DNA from 4 places in the Bradyrhizobium sp. 613_E4_N2_2 genome. Region 3 is predicted to be linked to each of the others. Evidence: riboswitches for the same ligand, from Rfam matches in the RefSeq annotation. Region 3 holds a riboswitch; each other region holds the start of a gene.
The links. A riboswitch is a leader RNA that binds a small molecule or an ion and turns the genes downstream of it on or off. The one in region 3 is predicted to bind cobalamin.

Region 1 (3,988 bases), 2.1 Mb from region 3:
CCCGGCCATGTCCTGGTGATCGACAGCCGTAACGATCCGCGCGCGGCCTCTGCGGGCGCTATGCTGCCGACGCGGATGAAGGTGCGGGGCGCCGCGGCCATTGTCACTGATGGTGCGTTTCGTGACGGCCAGGAGCTGGCGCGGCTCGATTTCCCCGCCTATGCCCGGCAGGTCACGGCATCGACGCGGTTGTCGTATCATCGCGTCGCGGATCTGAATATTCCAATCGCCTGCGCCGACGTGGCGGTCTACCCGGGCGACATCATCGTCGGTGACGGTGACGGCATCACGGTCGTGCCACGGCATTTGGCCGCCGAAATGGCCGACCTCTGCGAGAGGCGGGACCAGCTCGAGAAGTACCTGTCGTATCGTATCAGTGCGGGCGAGCCGCTCTACGGCGTCTATCCGCCCACACCTGCCGTGCGCGCCGACTTTGAGGCCTGGAAAAAGGCCGGTGCGGATCCGGCGCGGGCCACGACGATCCGGGCGGGAGCCTGACATGAGCAAGACATCGCCCGCCGCCATGGAGGCGACGATCCGTCGCTATTTCGACGCCTGCAACGCCGCCGACTACGATGCCTTGATGGCCTGCTTCACAGCGGACGCGGTTCACTACTTCCCACCCGGCTTGCCGGACATTCCATGGCGTGGCGCCGATACCATCGCGCGCAAATGGATCTGGTGCGTCGAGAATCTCGGGTCGCGATGGACGATCGAAAAGATTCTTTGCTCGTCGACGTCGCCGGAAGCCGTGATCGAATGGACGCACTGGAAGCGCACGCATGGCACGGCGCTTCGCGGCGACGAATGGTACGCGTTCGAAGGGGCGAGCGGTCGCATCAAGGAGATCAGGGCTTATTATGCGGCGCCCGCCGATCCCTCGGCTCGGATCTGCGAACTCGTCGATTTCGACTATCGCGATCGCGGCTATCACCTTTCGTCCGAATAGCGTCGAGCGTCCACGCCGTTCCTGGGCGGCGAGGGCGCCTTCACCGCCGTCATCGTGACGCGCATCGGGCTGACCAGCTCGGTCTGGCTCGCCGGCCAGCGATGCTCGCCGTGCGGCGAAACGAGGACCTTTGCGGAGAAGCACCTCGGTGCAATCAGGGCGAAAATTGCGGAGCTGCGCGTGCTGGAAGCGACAGTGACGTCGCTGGTGAGCGGCTGCGAGGCGACATGCAGCGGCAGCGTCGCGCCGGACTGTGTGATCCTGCAGTCGGGCCGTGGGTCACACAGCGCGCCAAGCTGAAGAGCGCCCCAAGTGCGAATTCCCGCATTCCACAGGGAACAGAGCTTCTGACCCGCAACGAATCGTTGACACCCGGCTGCATATGTCACCACATGTGGGCGTCACGGTTCCGCTGGATCGCAAGATTTAGTGGCTAAGAGGGAAGCCGGTGAACCGCGCGAGAGCGCGGAATTCCGGCGCTGCCCCCGCAACTGTCAGCAGCGAGCTGCTTCCGAACAATCGTCACTGGCGCCTTTCGCGCCGGGAAGACGGGAAGTGGGCGACGACCTGCGAGCCAGGAGACCTGCCGCGACAATCTGAACGTCCACGGGCGGGGTGTCCGGCGGTCGCTTGCATGCACCGCCCGGCAACTCTGCTGCCGGCGTTTCTGCAGCGTCCTTCCTTACAGCCCCGCTCAAACACAACGCGCGCATCACGGGGCCCATTGATGTCACTGAACCTGCACGACGCGGACACCGCTTCCGCACCCATCGTTCATTTGCGTCCACAATCGCTTGCGCCTGCTTCGAGCGAGCCGGCCATGCAGATCATCCGTCGCAACGGCAAGGTCTCGCCGTTCGATTCCGCCAAGATCGCGGTCGCCATGACCAAGGCTTTCCTTGCGGTCGAAGGCACCAGCGCGGTCGCCTCACGCCGCGTCCATGAGAGCGTGGAGCAGCTGACGGCCGAAGTCGTCACTGCGCTGATGCGGCGGGCAGGCGAGGGACGCACCTTCCATATCGAGGACGTGCAGGACCAGGTCGAGCTCGCCTTGATGCGGAGCGAGCACCACAAGGTCGCACGCGCCTATGTGCTGTACCGCGAGGAGCGGTCGCGCCAGCGCGCCGAGGAGGCGGCCGCGGAAGCGACGCCCGCTGTCGCGCCGGCACTTCAGGTCACGCTCGCCGACGGTTCGCGCGTTGGTCTCGACGCCAAGCGGCTTGCGCTGATTATCGGCGAAGCCTGCGCCGACCTCGACGGCGTTTCCGCGGCACCCGTGCTCACCGAGACCACCCGCAATCTCTACGACGGCATCAGCCAGGACGAACTGGCGCTGGCCTCGATCATGGCCGGGCGCACGCTGGTCGAGGAGGAGCCGAACTACGCCTATGTCAGCGCGCGCCTGCTGCTGGACAAGCTGCGCGGCGAGGTGCTGTCCTATGTCCATGCCGTGCCGACCTCCGCCTCGCAGGCCGATATGGCTGTACGCTATGTCGAATATTTCCCGGCCTATGTGAAGACCGGCATTGCCGCCGAACTGCTCGATCCTGAACTGGCCCGCTTCGACCTCGGCCGGATCGCGGCTGCACTCAAGCCCGAGCGCGACCTGAATTTCCAGTTCCTCGGCCTCCAGACACTTTACGACCGCTACTTCCTGCACGTCCGCGGCAAGCGGATCGAACTGCCGCAAGCCTTCTTCATGCGCGTCGCGATGGGTCTTGCGGTTCGCGAGATCGACCGCGAAGCCAAGGCGATCGAGTTCTACGATCTGCTGTCGTCGTTCGACTTCATGGCCTCGACGCCGACGCTGTTTAATTCGGGTACGCTGCGTCCGCAATTGTCGTCCTGTTTTCTCACAACCGTCTCGGACGATCTCGACGGCATCTTCAAGTCGATCAAGGACAACGCACTGCTGGCAAAATATTCCGGCGGCCTCGGCAACGACTGGACGCCGGTCCGCGGTCTCGGCGCCCACATCAAGGGCACCAACGGCGAGAGCCAGGGCATCATCCCGTTCCTGAAGGTTGCCAACGACACCGCGATTGCCGTCAACCAGGGCGGCAAGCGCAAGGGCGCGGTCTGCGCCTATCTTGAGACCTGGCACGTCGACATCGAGGAATTCCTCGACCTGCGCAAGAACACCGGCGACGACCGCCGCCGCACCCACGACATGAACACCGCCAATTGGGTGCCGGACCTGTTCATGCAGCGCGTCGATGCCGATGGCGAATGGACGCTGTTCTCGCCTGACGAGACGCCCGATTTGCACGATCTCTATGGCGAGGCGTTCAAGACGGCTTACGAGGCCTATGAGGCCAGGGCGAAAGCCGGCGGCATGCGCGTCTTCAAGACCGTGCGCGCGAGCGACCTCTGGCGTCGCATGCTGACCATGCTGTTCGAGACCGGTCATCCCTGGATCACCTTCAAGGACCCCTGCAATCTGCGTTCGCCGCAGCGGCACGTTGGCGTGATCCACTCGTCGAACCTCTGCACCGAGATCACGCTGAACACCTCCGCCGACGAGGTCGCGGTCTGCAATCTCGGCTCCATCAACATGCTCAACCATGTCGGTCCCAATGGACTCGACCATGCCAAGCTGAAGCGGACGGTGACGACAGCAGTACGGATGCTCGACAACGTCATCGACATCAATTTCTACACCATCCCCGAGGCGCGGCGTTCCAACATGCGTCATCGTCCCGTCGGGCTCGGCCTGATGGGCTTTCAGGAAGCGCTTCAGGTCCAGCGCATTCCGACCGCGTCCGACGCGGCCGTGGCGTTTGCCGACACCAGCATGGAGGCAATCTCGTTCCACGCGATCGAAGCGTCGTCCGATCTCGCCGCGGAGCGCGGACGCTATCCGAGCTTCGAGGGCTCGCTGTGGTCGAAGGGCATCTTGCCGCTCGACTCCATCCAGCTTCTCGCCGACTCGCGCGGTGGTCTCGACGTCGATCGCTCCGCAACGCTCGACTGGGATCGCCTGCGCAAGAAGGTCACGTCCAGCGGCATGCGCAACTCGAACGTCATGGCGATCGCGCC
Region 2 (3,988 bases), 2.1 Mb from region 3:
CCGTTCTTAATGTTTGGCGCGCATCCTTTGAGGATGCGAGCGTCGCGATCATGATTGCTCGCATTGGGAATGCCGAGGTCCGTTGCGGTGCAGCGCATCTCGCTGACGTCGCTTTGCCGCTCCTAACCAGGGCAATCCCATGCGCCTTCTCGCAGTCCTCATCTTCGCGCTCATGACGGCCGCCTGCAACCAGGAGCAGGACATCACCGGCTCGACCCCGGTCTGTGCGATGCGGAACTACAGCTCCTACAATCCCCGCGACATGAACCAGTGCGTTGCCGCCTGCAAGGCGTGCGACCACGGCAACACCGTCACCTGCACCACGTCATGCACCCTCAAGGGTGCCCACTGAGCGGCGGCGCTGGCTGGAGCTAGCGCTGAGGGTGCTCGGGCACCGGAACGATTCACATGGGTTAGTCATTGAAGCGGCAGGCAGGACGCGGAGTCCTATGGAATGGGTATGCTCGATCCCGGTCGGTTCCTGGTGTCGTGCTCGCATTGCGATGCATGGCCGATGGCGGCCAACGTCAAACGTTCGAGCTGGTCTTCGTCGCCGCACGAGGTCCGCTTCGTATGCCCGCGCTGTCGCCGCGAGGAGACCGCCATCATCTCGGCCTCCGGTGAGCTGACCCCGATCCGGCGCATCGACGCTCCGCTGCGCGACGTCACCGCGGCCTGGGCTCAGGCCCAGCGGCCAAGAGGTCGGGCGTAGCCCGCCCGTCACAGGACCAAGAGATCGGGCGTAGTCGGCTCTGCGCAACGCCTTGCGCGGTCCTTTTTTGGAACCCGGCCTACGCCGACGCGTTTCCGCTCCGACATCAACGCACCGAGGCCCTGCGAATGATCAGCGAGCATTTCGACACCCGCACCCGGATCAACATGAAGCTGGCGCTGGATCGGGTCTGCCGCAATCGCCCGGTCGGCGAGGACCATTGCTTTCGCAGGTCCGTTGCCGAGAACATCATCCGCTGCGCGCTCACAGGCCGCACCGGCATCGGCCAGCTCGTCGATGCCGGCGAGCGGGCGATGATCAGGACGCGTTCGGAGCGGGAGACGGCCTGATTGCGCCGGCTCAATCTCCGGTGCGGTGCTTTGCCCGTCATGCAACCGGCCGATTGACTCTCCGCTTGCCCGCCCCGTAGATTGGCCGGTGACGGTTCTCCTCACGGAGATCAAAAGGGAACGTGGTGCGAGGTTTTCCCGATACCGGGATATTCTCAACGCCACGGCTGCCCCCGCAACTGTAAGCGGTGAATCTTTCGTCATATGCCACTGGGAATCTCGGTCCTGGGAAGGCGACGTAAGGTAACGACCCGCGAGCCAGGAGACCTGCCGTCAGCCGTGGTCACACGCGAAGATGTCGGTCGGGGAGTACAGACATTAGCTTCACCGGAGCAATCGAACGCTCTGCCGTGAAACCTCGTTCGCTGTGACGTGCCACTGACGTCATACCGAGGTTACAAGAGTGTCCCGTATTGTCTTTGCCGCCAGGCGCTTCCGCGCCGGCGTTGTCGCGTTCGTTTCCCTGTATTCGCTCGATCTGTCCATTGCCCAGGCCCAGCAATCGGCATCGCCCGATCTGCTGCCGCCGGTCGAGGTCGCGCCGACCGAGCGTCCGGCCAAGCCGCAAGTCGCGCGGCCTGCGCCGGACAAGCCCGAGCGGCAGCGCGTCGCTCGGTTGCCGAAACCCGAGCTGGTGCCGGCGTCGCCCCCGGTTGCCGGGGTATCCGCGGCCAACCTGTTTCCGACGGTCGTCGTCAGTCCGACGGGCGTTGTCACTCCGACCAATCTGGTTGCGAGCTCGGTGACGGTTCTGACCGCCAGAGACATGGAGCGCGATCAGCGCCGGACCGCATCCGATGCGCTGAGCGCGGTTCCTGGCCTGAACCTCGTGCAGACCGGCGGTCCGGGCGGACAGACGTCGATCTTCATGCGCGGAACGAATTCCAACCACACCAAGGTCCTGATCGACGGCATCGATGTCAGCGATCCCGGCAACCCGAACCGTTCGTTTGATTTCGGCCAGTTGCTCACCTCCGACATTCAGCAGATCGAAGTCCTGCGCGGTCCGCAGGGCGGTCTCTACGGCGCAGACGCGCTGGGGGGCGTGATCTCCATCGTGACGAAGAAGGGCGACGGTCCCGCCCGCGCCACCGGCTCGGTCGAGGGAGGCTCGTTCGGAACGTTCAATCAAACTGCAAGTCTGAGCGGTTCACAGGACCACTTCAACTATGCCTTCAACGTCGCGCATTTCCACGCGAACGACGTGCCGGTGACACCGGTCGAATTGCTGCCGCCGGGGCAGAAGGCGATCGGCAACTATTACGACAACATGACCTATTCGACGAAGCTTGGCGCCGAATTGAGCGAAAACCTGACGCTCAACGGCGTCGCGCGGTATACTGACGCCACCCTGCGCTTTACCGGAGACACTTTCGATCCCGTCACATCCGCGAGCTTTCCCGCGGCCGCGCAAAGCACGCAGACGGTGCACCAGCTCTTCACGCGCGGGGAGGCGGTCTGGTCCGCTCTCGACGACCGGATGAAAAGCTATTTCGGCGTCAACTACACCAATCACTGGAACTACAACATCTCGCCCGGCAACGCGATGGCCACGATCACGACCGGCGACCGCGTCAAGTATGATTGGCACACCACGACCCAGCTCGCGCCCAACAACAATGTCATCATTGGTGCGGAGCATGAGACCGAAACACTGCAAACGGCGACGGTTTCGGCGCAAAACGTCAACAAGGCCGGATATATGGAGCTGCAGTCCCAGTTCCGGGATCGAGTCTTCTTCACGGCCAACGTCCGGCAGGACGACAACGAGCGGTTTGGAGAGCATCCGACCTTTCGTCTGGCGTCTGCCGTGATCGTGCCGGTCACGGATACGAAGTTCAAGGGAAGCTACGGCACGGGGTTCAAGGCGCCGACGCTTAACCAGCTTTACGTCAGCTTTCCCGCGTTCTTCTTCTTTGCAAATCCCAACCTCAGGCCCGAGGAAAGCGTCGGATTCGACGCCGGCTTCGAGCAACCCTTGTTTGGCGATCGCGTTCGCTTCGGGTCGGCCTACTTCCGCAACAACATCACGGACCTGATCCAGAGCACGTTCGATCCCCTGACGTTCACGAGCACCAACACCAATATCGGCAAGGCGATCACGGAGGGCACGGAGAGCTTCGTCGCGGCTGCGATCACGGACCGGCTTCGCGTTCGTGCCGACTACACTTTTACCCGCGCGGTGGATGCGACGGCGGGACTGGAGCTGCTGAGGCGTCCGAAGGAGAAGTGGAGCGCAAATGTCATCTGGAATCCGATCGACCCGCTCACATTGTCCGCAACCGTGTTGCACGTCGGGAGTTTCGTCGATGGTAACCGCGACTTCAGCATTCTGCGTCTGCTGGCTCCGGCCTACACTGTCGTCAACGTCGCAGCCGAATATCTGGTCACCGACCAGGTGAAGGTGTTCGGCCGGGTCGATAATCTCGCCAATGTGCACTATCAAAATCCGACTGGCTTTCTGCAGCCGGGACTGGGCGTCTATGGCGGCATTCGCCTGGCGAATTACGACGTCAGATAGCGAGAGAGAGAAGCCTCATGACGACGGCCGATCCGCTCATGGACCTGATCGCAAGCCAGCTTGCCGACGCTGAGGCCGGCTGGAGCGTCGGCACGTTCGGTGCCATTGCCGAGTTCACACGCGAGCCCGGTGAGGCCTTCGATATGGAGCAGTCGCGCAACGGGGGCAGCGTCGTGACGCAGAAGGGTGGGATGCGCGTTGTCTCCCACCCGGGCCTGCGCCTGATAGCATCGGAATCGCCGACCACGGAGAGCTGGAGCCACCGCATCGCATTGTGCCTTCCGCATGAAGCCAGCGCCATGAGTGGTCGTACCGTGCTGACCGAGCTCGGTCCGGATATCGAGGCGCTCCTGACGAGGGATCGCAGCGGCATCCTGTTCGACCTTGGCCTCGGAACGTTGCAGG
Region 3 (3,988 bases):
ACGAAGGCGTAGACGTCGGCGACGGTGTAGGCCTTCATCGTCACGACGTTGGCATCGGTGTTGTAGCGGTCGCCGACATAGCGGCCCGTGATGCCGAGCTCCACCGGCCAGGGCGTGAAGAACCGGTACGACGCACCGGCATTGGCCACGACACGCGGCACGTTCGGCGGCGTGTTGCCGGAGAACGAACCACCGGCAAAATTGTAGTCGGCATAGCGTGCATCGACATAGGCGATGTTGCCCCAGAGCCGCAGGGGATCGATCGGGCGTACGGCCGCGGCGAGCTCGACGCCCTTCGACTCCTGCCGTCCCGCGATGTTGAGCTGCATGCCGCCAGCCGCCGCATAGACGTTCTTGCGCTCGATATCGTAGGCCGAGAACGACCATTCCGCCCTGTTGTTCCACAACAGATGCTTGACGCCCGTCTCATAGGTGCGCGAGGTCGTCAGGTCGAGCGGCTGGGCTGGCCCAAGCAGGAAGATGTTGTTGGCTGAGACGTCAGCACCGGTCGCGTACTGACTGAAGAAGGTCAGGCCGGGAACGGCGTCCCAGGTATAGCCAATGCGACCCGTCGTCGGGACCCAGGACTTCGAGAACGGGAAGTTCGCCTTTTCCAGCCCGGCGGCGTCGGTCGAGTTGCGGTCAAGCCCGATATGCTCGACGCGGAGGCCGCCGACCAGCGCGAAGGTTCGCGTGAGCTTCACCCGGTCCTCGAACGACAGCGCCTCGTTGTCGATGCGCGCGGTCTGCTGCTGCGTCGTGAGCAGGCCGTAAAGGCCACGGTCGGGATTGACGAGCGAGACGTAATCGTCCGGGAAGTTGGCCGCGCCTGGCCTGACGAAATCGAGATAGCTGGACGAAAGTGTCGTGACCAGGCGGTTGTCGAAGCCTGCGATATTAGCGTCCCAAATCAGGTCGGTAATGTTGCCGACAAGGCGTTGGCTATGTGCAACATAGAAGCGCTCGCGATCGACCATGTTCGAGTTGGGCAGGCCCGTACTGGCATTGAAAGCCTCGATCTCGTTGTTGAACCAGGTACGCTCCGCGCCATAGGCATAGGCTTGGCTCTTCAGCGTCAGGTCAGGCGCCAGCTTCAGTTCGAAGCCGCCGCGCAGCCACACCTCTTGTGCCACGTTGCGGTTGTCGAGAACGTTGTAATTGGTGTTGAAGGTACGATCGTCGATCGTGATCGCACCGAGATTCGTTTTGTTGAAGTTCGAGACGTAATTGCCCGAAACAATCCCGCTCGTCGCATGCGAACTGCTGAAGGCGACCGGTACCAGCGGTGCGCCCCAATAGGCCTTCGAGCGATCTTCCCGGTACTCGATCGCGCCCCAGATCTTGAGGCTGTCGGAGATGCGGTAATTGAGCTGGCCAGACACATCCAGCGTCTTGGTATTGGTGTCGTCGGCAAAGCCATTGAGCGAGGCGCGGCTGATGTCGAAGCGGTAGTCGAGCCCCTGCAAATTGGTGCTGCCGCCCGAGCCGTAATGGACGCCGAACGAGTTGAGCGAATCCCAGGAGAAGTCAGCGTCATTCCGGATCGGCCCGGTGTGTGGCTGCTTCGTGATCAAGTTGATTGCGCCACCGGCGGCACCTTCGCCCGACATTAGCGAGGCCGGACCTTTCAAAAATTCCACGGCTGCGAGATTGGCCGTATCCGTGATCCGCGAGGTCATGTTCTGCGGACCGATCTTGATGCCGTTGTAGAGCATGTTGATCTGGCTGTTGGTGAAGCCACGCATGGAGAAAGCCGCGGGCTCGGCCGGATTGTCGCCGGAGGTGACACCGACCGCGCCCTGCGCAACCTCCGACACGGTGCGATAGCCCTGCTCCCGCATGGTCTCGGCCGAGATGACCTCGACGGTCGCGGGTGTCTCCTGCACGGTCAGGCCGAGGCGCGAGGCGCTCTCGGCAACCACATTGGTGTTGAGCGGCGTCTGCGCCGCCGCGGTCGGCACGACGGGCTTGGCCGCGGCCGATGCGGCCGCTGGCCTGCGCGATGCTGCGCGGCGTGGGCTCTGCGCGTCCCGGGCCGCCGGCTTTGCCGGTTTGCGGGATTGGGCGGGCGACACCTCGACCGGCGGCAGCGGCTCGCGGGCCTGCTGCGCCAGCGCTGCGGGCAGATCGGCGACTGCAAATGAAGTAAGCGCGGCGGAAGCGAGCAGGAAGCAACGCGGTCGTACAAGACGAATGGAAGACACAGTTCGGGACCTCGGTATGACGTCAGTGGCACGTCACAGCGAACCAGGTCCCACCTCCGGCCTTTGAGCCTTCCGATGAAGCCGAATGTCTGTACTCCCCGACCGACATCTTCGCGTGTGACCACGGCTGACGGCAGGTCTCCTGGCTCGCGGGTCAGTACCTTGCATCGCCTTCCCGGGACCGAGATACCCAGTGGCTCGTGACGCAAGATTCGCCGCTTACAGTTGCGGGGGCAGCCGCGGCATTGGGGACAAAATCCCCGCACCGCATTCCCTTTTCATCCCCACTCGGGGAAACCGTCAAAGCCATCTAGGATTACCGACAAGACAGAGTCAATGTGCCGGTGCGACGTTATTACCACCGCGACCAACTTCCTTGGAGATAGGTATGGAAGGCGAGACCTTCCTCTGGCTGATACGGCATGCGCCCGTCGACGGCGTCAAAGGGACGATCCATGCGGCCGACGCGCCCGCCGATCTCGGCGATCGCGTGCAACTGGAGGCGTTGCGGCAGAGGCTTCCGCCAGATGCTGCGAGCTTGGCGAGCCCGGCGCGACGTACGGTTGAGACGGCGCGCGCGCTGGGACTCGAACCCGCGTTGGTGCCCGAATTAAGTGAGCAGGATTTTGGCGACTGGACCGGCCGGCGGCATGACGAGCTCGCGGCGACCGGCGGCGAGACCTATGCGCAGTTCTGGAGCGATCCGGCGCACGGGCGGCCGCCGGGCGGCGAAAGTTTTGAGGATCAGGTCGTGCGCGTCCGGCTGGGTCTCTCGCAAATCGGCGCCGGCTCGGCAACGCTCGTCGTTCACTCCGGCACCATCCGCGCCGCGCTCTGCATTGCGCTGGATCTGACACCACAAGCGGCCCTGCGCTTCGTGATCGATCCGTTGTCACTGACCCGGATCGACCGGCTCGCCACCGGCTGGCGCGTCGTCGCGGTCAATCAGCGCGCGGCTTGAGCCGGGTCAGGCCGGGCGATCCGGCACATTGGCCTGCGCGAAGGTCGCCATGCCGTTGTGAAGGCTGCACGCGAGCCGCACCAGCGGCAGCGCGATGGCCGCACCCGATCCTTCGCCGAGCCTGAGATCGAGGCTGATCAACGGCTGCACGTTCAGCGCACGCAACACCAGCCGATGCCCCTGCTCCGCCGATTGATGCGACGGCAGCAGGAATGGCTGGCACGACGGGTTCAGCCGTACCGCCGCCAGCGCCGCCACCGATACGATGAAGCCATCGATCAACACGGGAACGCGGGCTTGCGCAGCCGCAATGATGGCGCCGCAAATCGCCGCGATTTCGAGGCCGCCGACGGCGCACAGGATTTTTTCCGGCGAAGCGCCCGCAATGCCGTGATGCGCAATCGCCGCATCGATCACACCCGCCTTGTGCGCGCGGCCGGCCGCGTCGACGCCGGTACCGCTGCCCGCGATCTCCTCGGCACTGATGCCGAGCAGGCTCGCCGCAATCGCCGCCGACGTCGTGGTATTGCCGATGCCCATCTCGCCGAAGATCAGGAGATCGGGCCTGCCGGCTGCCGCGCGCGCGACTGCGCGCTGACCGGCTTCGAAGGCGAATGCCAGCTCCGTGGGGGTGAGCGCTGCTTCCACGCTGAAGTCGCGCGTGCCGCTGCGCGGCTTGTCGGTGACGATTCCTGCCATCTCCTCCTGTGCCAGCGTGCCGGCGTCGACGACCTCCAGGCCTGAGCCAAGCTCACGCGCCAGCACCGAGATCGCGGCACCGCCCGAGGCAAAATTCGCCATCATCGCGATGGTCACTCCTTGC
Region 4 (3,988 bases), 320 kb from region 3:
TTGTCCTGGAAGTTGAAGCGGTCGCCGACGTGACGGACGAGGCCGCCGATCTCGACCGGCAGCTTCGTGTCGAAGCGATAGGAGGCGCCGGCGTTGGCGATGAAGTTGGGAACGTTGGGCGGCGTCTTGCCCGAATAGGACTGGAAGTCGCCATTGCCGTCGACATAGGTGAAGTCGATGAAGCGCGACTGCACGAAGGCGACGTTGCCCCATAGTTTCAGGCCCGCGACCGGATTGACCGCGGCGGCGATCTCGACGCCCTTGGAGGCCATCTTGCCGGCGACGTTGAAGAGGATGCCGCTTTCGGGGACGTAGACGTTCTTGCGCTCGATGTCGAAGGCCGAGAACGTGGCCTCCGCGCGCCTGTCGGCCGACAGCAGCTTCACGCCGGTCTCGTAGGTCCGCGACGTCGTGAGCAGCAGCGGCGTCGTGGGCCTGAGGATGAAGATGTTCGCCACCGTCGGGTCGGCTGCCGTCGCGTACTGGCTGTAAAGCATCACGCCGGGCGCGATGTCCCAGGTGTAGCCGATGCGTCCGGTGACCGGATTGAACGTCTTCGAGAAAGGATAGTTGGCTTTCAGGAGGCCATTCTCGTCGAAGCGGGTCCGCGACAGCTCGATATTCTCAAAACGGATGCCGCCGATCAGCGCAAAGGTCGAGGTCAGCTTGAGCCGGTCCTCGAACGACAGCGAGGCGGTGTCGAGATGGGTGTAGATCTTCTCGTCGCTGCGCGGGCCGTAGAGGCCGCGGTCCGGATTGAGGAGGTCGACGTAGTCATTGAAGAACAGCGTGTCCTGCGAGACGTTGAACTGGTTGCTGCTCGCCGCCACGGTGGCGACGAAGCGATTGTCCATTCCGCCGAGATTGGAATTGACGGTGAGGTCGGTGATGTTGCCGTAGAGCCGCTGCGCGTGATCGAGCGCCAGGCGCTCGCGGTAGATGCTCTGCGCGCCTGCGAAATTGCCTACGGTCTGGTCAAACGACGAGATCTCGTTGTTGAACCAGTGCCGGTGGGCGTCATAGCCATAGACCAGGCTCTTCAGCGAGATGTTGTTGGTGATGTCCCATTGAAAGCCGCTGCGCAGCCAGAGCTCGTTGGCGCCGCTGTGATTGTCGAGCACGTTGTAGTTCGTGGTCAGCGTGCGCGCGTCGATGGTGACCGGGACCGGCGTGCCGCCGCCGAGGTAATAGTTGCTCCAGAGGCCGGAGACGACGCCATACGTCGGCACGATGCCCGGCGCGTTCGCCGGCACCAGCGGCGTCCCCCAGTAGAAGCGGTCGTTGTCCTGCCTGTATTCGGTCGCGCCCCAGATCCTCAGGTTCTCGTTGACGCGATAGTTCAGCTGGCCCGAGACGTTGCTGAGCTTCGAATAGGTGTCGTCGATAAAGCCCTTGTTGTTGAAATGGCTGATGTCGAAGCGGTAGTCGAGGCCGTTGATCAGCGTGCTGCCGCCCGATCCGTAACCGGCGCGATAGCCGTTGAAGGAATCGTAGGAAGTGAAGGCGTCGTTGACGATTGGTCCGGTGTGCGGCGCCTTGTTCACGTAGTTGATGGCGCCGCCGGTCGCACCGAGGCCCGCCACCAGCGAGTCCGGTCCCTTGATGATCTCGACCTGCTGGAGACCAGCCACGTCCATGGGACGGCCGGTCATGGTCGACGGCCCGATCGGGATTCCGTTGTAGAGCGTGGAGATCTGGTCGCCGGAAAAGCCACGCATCGAGAAGATGGCGGGCGCGCCGGGCGCATCGCCGCCGGTGACGCCGACTGCAGCCTTGGCGACGTCGGTCGTGGTCCGGATGCCCAGGTTCTGCATCGTCTGTTGACCGATGACCTCGACGGTCGCCGGCATCTCGCGCGCCGTGATGCCGAGCCGGGAGCCGACGTCGGTGACGGCTGCCGTATTGAGCGGCGTCTGTACCGGCCCGCTCGGAGCTTGCGCGGCCGGAACGGCGATAGCAGGGGCGCCACGATTGCGTCCCGCGGCGCGCCGGGCCGCGCGCTGCTTCTGAGTGCCGGGGCTGACGGCAGGAGCCTGTCGCGGCGCAGGCGGCGACACGATCACCGGGCCGACCTCCCGGGAGCGGTTGTCCTGCGCCGCGCTTTGCGCGAGCGCCGCGGACGACAAGGACACCGACGAGAGCAGAGTAATCAGGAAAGCACGCGATAACGCTGGCCTTGCGCCAGCACGGAAATGAAGATTTTGCACGACAACGCTCTGCGGCGACGCAAACAAACCGTCACCGCGGTTGCCTTAGTCATCCACCTTCGCCCCAGGCGGCGGATGCACCGGCTACTTGTCCGACATCAGGGCACCCCGCCCAATGCGTTCGCGCGTGACCATGGCTGGTAGCAGGTTTCCTGGCTCGCGGGTCATCGCCTTCGACCACCTTCCCAGAGGCCCAAGCGGGGCTCCAGTGGTTCGTTTGGTCGTCGGCTATCCGCCTACAGTTGCGGGGGCAGCCGCGGAATTGCCCACTGAGGTGGACGCACCGCATTCCCTTGAAGAGTCCTTGCGGACACTACCGATCACGAAACTGGCATCAGGGGATGAGCGCGTCAACATCCGCGCGGGCTGCTGGACGGGCCGGTCGGTCGATGGTGGCCTTGTGTTGCTGTTTTGCACGATAGTCCGAAGGACCGCGTCGAAACGTCCAACCCGGCCTCCGGACGAGCCTGGGTAACGAACGCTTGACCACGATCAATAACTGCCTTTGGTGTCCGAGTATGCTACTGAGGCCGAGTTCCGGCCCGACAAGGTAAGTCGATATTGATGCAGTTCGTCCGTACCATCCTGGCAGTCGCCATCGCCATATCCTTGGCGATGCTGCCGGTTGGCGCGTCCGCGGCGAACCTCGCAATGTCGTCGGATGGCATGCAGACGGCCATGCACATGAGCGGCGACGCCGACATGTCGATGGACGATTGTTGTCCCGACATGAAGGGAACGGGCTCCCATAGCGGCGGCTACAAGTGCGGGATGGGCTTCTGCTGCGTCGGTGGGATCATCGCGCTCGGTGATGTCAGGCCCGTGGCGTTCGAACGTCTCGCCGTCATGGCCAGCACGATGGCTATTCCCCCGGATCAGGTCGTTTCCTTCCGCGGCGGCAGTCCTCCTTTCCGACCTCCTCGAATCTGATCTCGCAAAGCCCGAGACGCGAGCGGCGTGCCTGCTCGCGACGACGACTGACGTGCGCGCTTCACGCGCCACGGCGAAAGATCAATTCATGAGGACAGGACAATGCTTTCCAAAATCAGCACCGCGGCTCTCGCCGCCACCCTTTCGCTTGCCGCTTCCGCCGCGATGGCGGGCGCGGGCGACTACGCCTTCGAGCCCGTCACTCCGCAGATGAAGAAGGGCGAAGACGTCACGCTCGCCGTTCGCCTGACGAACAAGCAGACCGGCAAGCCGATACCGGACGCAGTCATCTTCAAAAGCCGCCTCGACATGGCCCCGGACGGGATGGCCGAGATGGAATCGGCGGTCGCGCCGCTGCCGTCCAGGGAGCCGGGTGTGTACGCCTTCAAGACGGACCTGCCGATGGCTGGACGCTACCAGATGACGCTGTCCGTGAAGGTGCAGGGCGAACCGGAGACCGTCACCGGCAAGGTGATCGTCACGGCGGTCAAGTGAGCGTTCGGGCGCTGCCCGGCGGCGCCCGACATTCCCCTTTTTCCTTCACACGGACGCGCGCTCCCGGGCGCGCGGATACACCATATGAAAACGCTGCGTCTCCTGACGGCTCTTGCGCTGGGCGGTGGCCTGGTCCTGGCCGGCTACTACTGGCATTCGAACGGTGCGGGCTGGCTCGCTGAGGCCGACATATCATCGGCTGCGGCTGGCGCGGAGCGAACGCCGCTTTACTACCGCGATCCAAGCGGTGCGCCGCTCTGGTCTGCGGGTCAGAAGAAGGACGACCGCGGGCGGGACTATGTGCCGGTCTACGACGACGATGGAGCGGCCGTCGCGCCGGCGCTACCGAAGGCGCA

Region 1: another riboswitch for cobalamin. It lies ahead of AB7290_RS19620 (ribonucleoside-diphosphate reductase subunit alpha); the one in region 3 lies ahead of AB7290_RS29650 (TonB-dependent receptor).
Region 2: another riboswitch for cobalamin. It lies ahead of AB7290_RS19580 (TonB-dependent receptor domain-containing protein); the one in region 3 lies ahead of AB7290_RS29650 (TonB-dependent receptor).
Region 4: another riboswitch for cobalamin. It lies ahead of AB7290_RS30935 (TonB-dependent receptor); the one in region 3 lies ahead of AB7290_RS29650 (TonB-dependent receptor).

Annotation. Positions count from the first base shown of each region.
Region 1 is NZ_CP197234.1:4,114,643-4,118,630, forward strand. It holds gene AB7290_RS19610 (ribonuclease activity regulator RraA) at 1-498, shown strand, start outside; gene AB7290_RS19615 (nuclear transport factor 2 family protein) at 500-949, shown strand; cobalamin riboswitch at 1,337-1,554, shown strand; gene AB7290_RS19620 (ribonucleoside-diphosphate reductase subunit alpha) at 1,677-3,988, shown strand, end outside.
Region 2 is NZ_CP197234.1:4,105,379-4,109,366, forward strand. It holds gene AB7290_RS19565 (hypothetical protein) at 140-352, shown strand; gene AB7290_RS19570 (hypothetical protein) at 455-712, shown strand; gene AB7290_RS19575 (hypothetical protein) at 841-1,062, shown strand; cobalamin riboswitch at 1,138-1,351, shown strand; gene AB7290_RS19580 (TonB-dependent receptor domain-containing protein) at 1,466-3,583, shown strand; gene AB7290_RS19585 (DUF6925 family protein) at 3,601-3,988, shown strand, end outside.
Region 3 is NZ_CP197234.1:6,182,949-6,186,936, forward strand. It holds gene AB7290_RS29650 (TonB-dependent receptor) at 1-2,204, opposite strand, end outside; cobalamin riboswitch at 2,320-2,521, opposite strand; gene AB7290_RS29655 (histidine phosphatase family protein) at 2,593-3,165, shown strand; gene cobT (nicotinate-nucleotide--dimethylbenzimidazole phosphoribosyltransferase) at 3,172-3,988, opposite strand, start outside.
Region 4 is NZ_CP197234.1:6,502,657-6,506,644, reverse strand. It holds gene AB7290_RS30935 (TonB-dependent receptor) at 1-2,132, opposite strand, end outside; cobalamin riboswitch at 2,333-2,540, opposite strand; gene AB7290_RS30930 (hypothetical protein) at 2,772-3,137, shown strand; gene AB7290_RS30925 (FixH family protein) at 3,240-3,632, shown strand; gene AB7290_RS30920 (efflux RND transporter periplasmic adaptor subunit) at 3,717-3,988, shown strand, end outside.